Regions from separate parts of the Bradyrhizobium sp. WYCCWR 12699 genome, predicted to be linked through region 1. Evidence: riboswitches for the same ligand, from Rfam matches in the RefSeq annotation. Region 1 holds a riboswitch; each other region holds the start of a gene.
What was found. A riboswitch is a leader RNA that binds a small molecule or an ion and turns the genes downstream of it on or off. The one in region 1 is predicted to bind cobalamin.
Positions count from the first base shown of each region.

Region 1 (2,194 bases):
TGGTTGGCGCGACATTCGCGGCACGACGGGCTTTGCCTACGACAACGAGCAATGCGAGGTCACGACGCCGTCGCCGGACGACGCGACGCTGGCCTTGATCCGGGGACGGATCCGCGAGGAGCTGCGCGAATGCTATCCGCAGTTCGCGGGCAACATGCCGGGTCCGGGGTAGGGGATCGCGTCTGCACTCTGCGGTCGGGTTAGGGCGCGTACTCTTGAACATCCGTCGATATCTGCCTCGCGTCGATACTGCCGTCCTCATGCAATTGCGGCAGATGTCGCGAAGGGCCACACCTGATTTGGACCGAGAGGGAAACGCCGCCCCCGGGTGGTTGCCAATTCGCCCGATGGCCAGTTGACAGTCCTTTGCAAATAAAACTAGGTTGCCGGCGACGGTTCTCTTTCGGGAGATCAATAGGGAATACGGTGCGGGTGTCCCCAACGCCGTGGCTGCCCCCGCAACTGTAAGCGGCGAGCCTTCGTCAAAAGCCACTGGGCCTGCGGGCCTGGGAAGGCGGCGACAGGCAACGACCCGCGAGCCAGGAGACCTGCCGTCAGTCGTGGTCACACGCGAGCACATTGGGCGGGGTGTCCTGATGAGTGTTGAGCTGCCTTCCTCTTGAGGCAGCGGCCAAGCTGCGTTCGCGGTGACGTGCCACGTTATCGCGAGACTATTGATGACCTCCCGTAAGATCTTCGCGCCACGCTGCGCGTTGCTCCGTTCAGTTGCATTTTCCTGCCTCGTGGTGTCGAGCAATGGCTGGGCACAATCCGCAAGACCAGCGCAGACGCTCGATCCTGTCGTAGTGGAGCCGTCGGCGAAGCCACCGAATGCCCGGAGCGCCCGACGCAGCGATTCCACGCGCCTCGCGCGCCCACACCAGCAGCGAAACGCAGCTACCGCCGAAACGCGGGCTCCGACGACCAACCCAGCGGGTCCCGTATTCGCCGCACCGACGCTCAACCTCACCGGCGCTAGCACGGCCGGCAGCCGACTAAGCTTGACGCGACTGCAGACGCCGGCCAGCGTGGAGGTGATCTCGGCCGAGACCATTTCTGAACGCGGCCAGCAGAACATCCTCGACGCGGTGACGCAGAACGCCACCGGCTTCACTGCAAGCCCGGCACCAGGCAACGGCGGCGTCTCGTTCAACACCCGCGGCTTCACGGGCCTTGGGTCTGTCATGACGCTCTATGATGGCACCCAGCTTTATATCGGCGCCGGCACCGTGACCTTTCCGTTCGACACATGGTCGACCGAGCGCATCGAGGTGCTGCGCGGCCCTGCTTCGGTGATGTACGGCGCGGGTGCGGTCGGCGGTGCCATCAACGTCGTCTCGAAACTGCCATCGTGGGTCCCTCGCAACCAGGCCGAGATGTCGCTGGACAGCAACATGACGCGGCGAATTGCCGTGGATAGCGGAGGTCCAGTAAGCAGGGACGTCGCCTATCGCATCACCGCCACCGGCAACATGTCGGACGGCTGGGTTGATCGTGACAGGACTTCGAATGTCGCGCTCCATGCCGTGGTCCAGATCAGGCAGAACGAAGACGTCACCTGGACACTGTCCACGGACTATGGCGACCGCAATCCCTCACGCTACTTCGGCACGCCGCTGATCAACGGCATGCTCAATGAATCTCTTCGGTTCAAGAATTACAACGTCAGCGACAGCCACATCCGATACCACGATAGCTGGAGCCAGGCGAAGACGGAATGGCAGGTCGCTGATGGCATCTCGATCCAGAACACGCTCTACTACCTGAACTCCAAGAGGCACTGGAAGGACGTCGAAAGCTACGCTTACAATCCCGGCACCGGCCTGATCAATCGAAGCAGCTATATCGAGATTTTTCACGACCAGCAGCAGGTCGGCAATCGCATGGATGCGAAGTTTCGTGGGCATGTCTTCGGCATGGCCAACGAGTTCCTGGCAGGCTTTGACGTCAACAGCATCAACTTTACCCATACCAACAACTCGCCCTATGGCGGCTCGTCGTCCGTCAACCCGTACAGCTTCGTTCCTGGCGTGTTCAACAGTCCGAACGCCACGGTCCCCAGTTTCGGCAGCGTAACCAACCAATACGCGCTGTTCGCCGAGAACCGGCTGTCGGTCACCGAGCAATTGTCCCTGATTGCCGGCATCCGCCACGATGAGCCGACGGTCACGCGCACCGACTATGTCACGCCCGC
Region 1 covers NZ_JAVTJN010000039.1:358,519-360,712, reverse strand. Annotated here, with positions in the region: gene RPS27_RS32575 (CoA-transferase) at 1-172, shown strand, start outside; cobalamin riboswitch at 377-571, shown strand; gene RPS27_RS32570 (TonB-dependent receptor) at 1,002-2,194, shown strand, end outside.

Region 2 (2,194 bases), 270 kb from region 1:
ATCGATCCGGGTCAGCGACAGCGGATCGATCACGAAGCGCAAGGCGGCTTGCGGCGTGAGATCCAGCGCGATGCAGAGCGCGGCGCGGATGGTGCCGGAGTGCACGACGAGCGTGGCCGGTCCGGCTCCGATCCGCGACAGGCCGAGCCGGACACGCGTGACTTGATCCGCAAAGCTTTCGCCGCCCGGTGGCCGCCCGCCGGCCGGATCATTCCAAAACTGGGCGTAAGTCTCGCCGCCGGTCGCAGCGAGCGCGTCGTGCCGATGGCCGGTCCAGTCGCCGAAATCCTGCTCGCGGAATTCGCTGACCAGCTCCGGTTCGAGCCCCAGCGCGCGCGCCGTCTCGACCGTGCGCCGCGACGGGCTGGCATAGCTTGCGGCATTCCGCGGCAGATGGCGCTGCAGCGCCTCCAATTGCGCGCGATCGCCGAGGTCGGCCGGTGCGTCGGCGGCGTGGATGGTGCCTTTGATGCCGTCGACCGGCGCATGCCGGATCAGCCAGAGGAAGGTCTCGCCTTCCATGCTCATCTCCAAGGAAGTTGGTCGCTGTGGCAATAACAGCGCATGGGATACATTGACTCCGTCGCGATGGTAATCCTAGATGCTCGCGACGGTTTCCCCGAGGGGGGATGAAAAGGGAATACGGTGCGGGGAAATTGTCCCCAATGCCGTGGCTGCCCCCGCAACTGTAAGCGGCGAATCTTGCATCACGAGCCACTGGGCATCTCGGTCCCGGGAAGGCGACGCAAGGTACTGACCCGCGAGCCAGGAGACCTGCCGCCAGCCGTGGTCACACGCGAAGATGTCGGTCGGGGAGTACAGACATTCGGCTTCATCGGACGGCTGCAAGGCCCAAGGTGAGACCTCGTTCGCTGTGACGTGCCACTGACGTCATACCGAGGTTTTGTGCCGTGTCTTCCATCCGCATCCTACGACCGCGTCGCTTCCTGATCGCCTCCGCAGCGCTCACGTTGGCAGTGGCCGATCTGCCCGCCGCGATGGCGCAGCAGGCTCGCGAACGGTTGCCGGCGGTCGAAATCTCGCCGGCCCAATCTCGCAAGCAGGCGAAGCCTGCTGGCCGGGAGGGGCAAAGCGCCCTCCGCGCGTCGTCGCGCAGATCCGCTGTGACGGCAGCGCCAAAGCCTTCGGTGCCGGGCGATGGCGTACAGACGCAGGCGGCGACACCGCTCAACAGCAATGCGGTGGCCGAAAGCGCCTCGCGGCTCGGCCTGACGGTGCGCGAGACGCCCGCGACCGTCGAGGTGATCTCGGCCGAGACCATGCGCGAGCAGGGCTATCGCACCGTGTCCGAGGTGGCGCAGGGCGCGGTCGGCGTCACCTCCGGGGATGCGCCGGGGGAGCCGGCGGGCTTCTCGATGCGCGGCTTCACCAACAGCCAGATCAACACGCTCTACAACGGCATCAAGATCGGCCCGCAGAACATGACCTCGCGGATCATGGACACCGCCAATCTGGAAGCCGTGGAGTTCTTGAAGGGACCGGCGTCCCTGATGTCGGGCGAGGGCGCCGCCGGCGGTGCGATCAATTTCGTTACCAAGCAGCCGCATACCGGACCGATCCGGAACGAGGCTGACTTCTCCTGGGATTCGCTGAACTCGTTCCGCGCGCATTACGGCTCGGGCGGCAGCACCAACGTGCAAGGCCTCGACTACCGCTTCGACATCAGCCGTTCCTCGCTCAACGGTTTTGTCGACGACACCAATACCAAGATGCTGGATGTGTCGGGTCAGCTCAACTACCGCATCTCCGACAGCCTCAAGATCTGGGGCGCGATCGAATATCGCGAGGATCGCGGCAAGGCCTATTGGGGCGCACCGCTTGTGCCGGTCGCCTTCAGCGGCTCGCATGCGACGAGCGGGATCGTCTCCGGCAATTACGTCTCGAACTACAACAAGACCAACCTCGGCGCCGTCACCATCGACGACCGCACCTTCAACACCAATTACAACGTTCTCGACAATCGCAACGTGGCGCAGGAAGTGTGGCTCCGCGGTGGCTTCGAGCTGAAGCTGGCGCCTGACCTCATGCTGAAGAGCCAAGCCTATGGCTACGGCGCCGAGCGCACGTGGTTCAACAATGAGGTTGAGGCGTTCAATTCCGGAACGAACCTGGTCGATCGCGAGCGCTTTTACGTCGCCCATAGGCAGCGTCTCGTCGGCAATGTCACAGACCT
Region 2 covers NZ_JAVTJN010000039.1:628,801-630,994, reverse strand. Annotated here, with positions in the region: gene RPS27_RS33820 (histidine phosphatase family protein) at 1-522, opposite strand, end outside; cobalamin riboswitch at 595-797, shown strand; gene RPS27_RS33815 (TonB-dependent siderophore receptor) at 912-2,194, shown strand, end outside.
Region 2: another riboswitch for cobalamin. It lies ahead of RPS27_RS33815 (TonB-dependent siderophore receptor); the one in region 1 lies ahead of RPS27_RS32570 (TonB-dependent receptor).

Region 3 (2,194 bases), 270 kb from region 1:
TTTGCCAAACGCCGCATGCATCTGGGCTATCGCCTCGCGACGCTCGCCGCGCCGATGCCGGGACATCGCGCCGGGGCGCGTCTGCGCGGCCACGAGTTTCACTATTCGACCATTCTCGCCCAGCCTGACACGCCGCTCGCGGTCGTGCATGATGCGACGGGTGCAATCATCGCCGAGACCGGCTCGCTGCGCGGCCATGTCAGCGGCACGTTCTTTCATCTGATCGCGGAGGACCGGTGAACGGGTTCGTTTCCTTCATCTCCGCCGGACCCGGCGACCCTGAATTGCTCACGCTCAAGGGCGCCGCGCGGCTGCGCGAGGCCGACGTCGTGCTCTATGACGATCTCGCCTCGGGCGCGATCCTCGATCTCGCCCGGCCCGAAGCCAATCTCGTCGCGGTCGGTAAGCGGGCAGGGCGGCCTTCGACCAAGCAGCATCACGTCAACCGTCTGCTGGTCGACTATGCGGTAACGGGCGCGCGCGTGGTGCGGCTGAAGTCCGGCGATGCCGGGATATTCGGCCGGCTCGAGGAGGAGATCGAGACGCTGCGCGAAGCCGGCATCGGCTATGAGATCGTCCCCGGCGTCACCTCGGCTTGCGCCGCCGCGGCCCAGGCCGGCATTCCCCTGACAAGGCGCCACACCTCGCGCCGGGTGCAGTTCATCACCGGCGCGGACGTCACCGGCGAGCTGCCGCCGAACCTGAATTGGGGGGCGCTGGCCGATCCTGAAGCGACGACCGTGGTCTATATGGGCCGGCGCACCTTTCCGGCGCTTGCCGCAAAATTGATCGCGCACGGACTCGCCGCGGATACGCCGGCGCTGGTCGCCGAATCCCTCGGCCGTTCCGACGAGCGGTTGGTCCGCACCACCATTGCCGAGCTTGCCGAGCAGCTTGCCCGCGGCGGCGCCGCTTCCACCGCCGCCGTGATCCTGTTCGGCGCGCTGGCGGGGGATTATCCGTCGTGACGGCCGCGGCCGCCCTTCGCCTCTTGACGCAGGCGCGCCGAAAGGAGCACACAGGAGGGGCATGGTGCTCAACGCGGCGCAAAGCGCCGGAGCATAATCGGGAATGGGGATGGGCGGACCAAGTTGCGGCGCTCAAAACCCCAGCCGCCCCCGCGACTGTAAGCGGTGAGGGGCTCCGATCAGCCACTGGGCCGCAAGGCCCGGGAAGGCCGGAGAACCCAGTGAACCGCGAGCCAGGAGACCGGCCCTGCACGTTTTGAGGCCAAGGCCGTCGGGTGTGACGGCAGGAAGGATCTGAGCCATGCATATCGAACCCGGGATCGTGACGGGCGCCAAGCTCGTGTTGAGTTACGCAACCGGCATCGCCGCAGGCGGCGTTGCCTTGAAGCTCGCGGCCGAGACCGTACGCGAGCAGGGCATGACGTCGTTCGCCGCGCGCACCTTGGCCACGACGGTTCTCGTCTTCGTCTTCTTCGAGATCCTGCCGCACTTCCCGGTCGGCATCTCCGAGGTCCACTTCATTCTCGGCTCGACCTTGTTCCTGCTGTTCGGTGCGGCGCCCGCCGCCTTTGGCCTCGCGTTCGGCCTGCTGCTTCAGGGCGTGTTCTTCGAGCCGGCCGACATCCCGCAATACGGCATGAACGTCACGACGCTCCTGGTGCCGCTGTTCGCGATCCAGGCGATCGCAACGCGGATCATCCCGCGCAACACCGCCTATGTCGATTTGAAGTATCGCCAGGCGCTGGCGCTGTCGACGACCTATCAGGCCGGCGTGATCGGCTGGGTCGCGTTCTGGGCGCTCTATGGCTCGGGCTTTGCGATGAGCAACCTCGCCAGCATCGCGACGTTCGCCGCCTCTTACGCGCTGGTCATCGTGATCGAGCCGCTGGCTGATCTGGCCGTGCTGGCGCTGGCGAAGTCGCTGCGCGGCGTCACCGCGCCGGGCTTCGTCACCCCGCGCCTGCATAACGCGGCCTAAAGAGACAAGGGGCGGCCGTCATGGCCGCCCCCGGCGCCTGCGATGCTCACGCTTTCCCTGATCGGCATCGGTTGCGGCGATCCTGGCCAGCTCACGCGCGCCGCCGTTGAAGCCATCAACGCCGCCGATCTCGTCCTGATCCCGCGCAAGGGAACGGCGAAGTCCGATCTCGCCGATCTCAGGCGGACGATCTGCGCGGATGTCCTGACCAATCAAACGACGCGTATCGCCGAGTTCGATCTTCCCG
Region 3 covers NZ_JAVTJN010000039.1:632,646-634,839, reverse strand. Annotated here, with positions in the region: gene RPS27_RS33845 (cobyrinate a,c-diamide synthase) at 1-240, shown strand, start outside; gene cobA (uroporphyrinogen-III C-methyltransferase) at 237-968, shown strand; cobalamin riboswitch at 1,014-1,233, shown strand; gene RPS27_RS33835 (energy-coupling factor ABC transporter permease) at 1,270-1,947, shown strand; gene cobF (precorrin-6A synthase (deacetylating)) at 1,990-2,194, shown strand, end outside.
Region 3: another riboswitch for cobalamin. It lies ahead of RPS27_RS33835 (energy-coupling factor ABC transporter permease); the one in region 1 lies ahead of RPS27_RS32570 (TonB-dependent receptor).

Region 4 (2,194 bases), on a different contig from region 1:
TCGCAGTTTACCCGGCTCGAGCCCGGCGACGTCATCGCCACCGGCACGCCGGGCGGCGTCGGCTCGCGGCGCACCCCGCCGCTCTGGATGAAGGCGGGCGATGTCGTCGAGGTCGAGATCGACAAGGTCGGCCTGCTGCGCAATGCCGTCGCCGACGAGGCCTGACGGAACCGACGGTGCTGGGGCACCGGAACGATTCACATGGGTTAGCCATTGAAGACGAGGGCAGGACGCGGAGTCCGATGGAATGGGTATGCTCGATCCCGGCCGATTTCTGGTGTCGTGCTCGCATTGCGACGCCTGGCCGATGGCGGCCAATGTGAAGCGGTCGAGCTGGTCGGCGTCGCCGCATGAGGTTCGCTTTGTCTGCACGCGCTGCCGCCGCGAGGAGACTGCGATCGTCTCGGCCTCCGGCGAATTGACCCCGATCAAGCGCGTCGATGTTCCGCCTCGCGATGTCGCTGCCGCCTGGGCCCAGGCCCAGCGTTTGCGAGGGCGGACTTGAGCCGCAGTTGCTACACCGACTGGCCGATTGACTCTCCGGCGGAACGGCACGTAGATGATCGTGACGGTTCTCCTCATGGAGATCAAAAGGGAATGTGGTGCGGGACGTCCCAACGCCGGGATTTGTCTCAACGCCACGGCTGCCCCCGCAACTGTAAGCGGTGAATCTTTCGTCCTGTGCCACTGGGAATCTCGGTCCTGGGAAGGCGACGCAAGGTAACGACCCGCGAGCCAGGAGACCTGCCGTCAGCCGTGGTCACACGCGAGGATGTCGGTCGGGGAGTACAGACATTGGCTTCACCGGAGCAGCCCATCGCTCTGCCGTGAAACCTCGTTCGCTGTGACGTGCCACCGACGTCATACCGAGGTTACAACATTGTCCCGTCTCGCTTCTGCTGCCCGGCGCCTCAGCGTAGGCCTGTTCGCATCCGTCTCGCTCCATTCGCTCGGTCTCTCCGCCGCCTTCGCCCAGCATGCTGTCGCCGAGCAGTTGCCGCCGGTCGAGGTGAGCAAGCCCGACGATCAGAACCGCACGCGGGCCAGGGCGATCGGTGAGGGCGAGACGACGAGGCCGCGGCGAGCCGCGAATGTCGCGCCGGCAGGCAATGGCACCGGCTCATCCGGCCCGGGCTCCGAGGCTGTCGCGGGTGACGGCGGCATCGTCGGAGCCGCCACGACCGTCATCACGGCCGCGGATATCGCGCATGCGCCGTCGCAGACGCTTGCCGAGATCATCGCCACGCAGACTCCGGGAGCCCAGATCACGACGTTCTATGGCGGCCAGATCGGCGCCAAGACCAGCGTGGACCTGCGTGGCTTCGGCGCCTTTGCCACCGCCAACACGCTGGTGCTGGTCAACGGCCGGCGGCTCAATGATGTCGACATGGCGCAGGTGGACCTCTCCACCATCCCGCTCAATTCCATCGAGCGTATCGAGATCACGCGCGGCAACTCCGGCGCGGTGCTCTACGGCGACAACGCGGTCGGCGGCGTGATCAACATCGTCACCAAGACCGGAAGCGGCGGACCGCCCGTGACCGCGCGCATCGAGGCCGGCTTCGGCTCGTTCAACACCAGGCTCGGCAATGTCTCGACCTCGCTCAATTCCGGGCCGTGGTCGACCTCGTTCTACGGCAATGCCGTCAGCACCGACGGCTATCGCGACAACAATCGCTATTCCCAGCAGAATGGCGTCGGCAATCTCAATTACACGACGCCGGGCCTGACGGCATTTCTCACGGTCACCGGCGACAATCAGGAGCTGCGCCTGCCGGGCGGCCGCACCGTCGATCCCTCCATCGGCCTCGACGAGCTCAAGACCAGCCGCCGAGGCACCAGCACGCCGTTCAACTACGCCAACCAGCAGGGCATTAGCGCGACAGCCGGCTTCACCAAGACCCTGGTCAACGGCGTCGATCTCATCGTCGACGGCGGTGTGCGCGACAAGAAGCAGCAGAGCGCGTTCTTCTCCAGCCCGGCGCCGGTTCCTGCCTTCTTCACCTCGACTTATGTCGATTCCAACCTGACGACGTGGTCGATCACGCCGCGGCTCAGCGTGAAGAGCCTGCTGCTCGGCATGCCGTCGCAGCTCCTGACTGGCATCGACTACTACGATGCGAGCTTCCGGCAGGACCGCGGCGCCGGGCAGGGGCTCGCCGCCTGGCACAATTACGACCTCAGGCAGCAGACG
Region 4 covers NZ_JAVTJN010000007.1:86,389-88,582, forward strand. Annotated here, with positions in the region: gene RPS27_RS07945 (fumarylacetoacetate hydrolase family protein) at 1-165, shown strand, start outside; gene RPS27_RS07950 (hypothetical protein) at 248-505, shown strand; cobalamin riboswitch at 553-767, shown strand; gene RPS27_RS07955 (TonB-dependent receptor) at 881-2,194, shown strand, end outside.
Region 4: another riboswitch for cobalamin. It lies ahead of RPS27_RS07955 (TonB-dependent receptor); the one in region 1 lies ahead of RPS27_RS32570 (TonB-dependent receptor).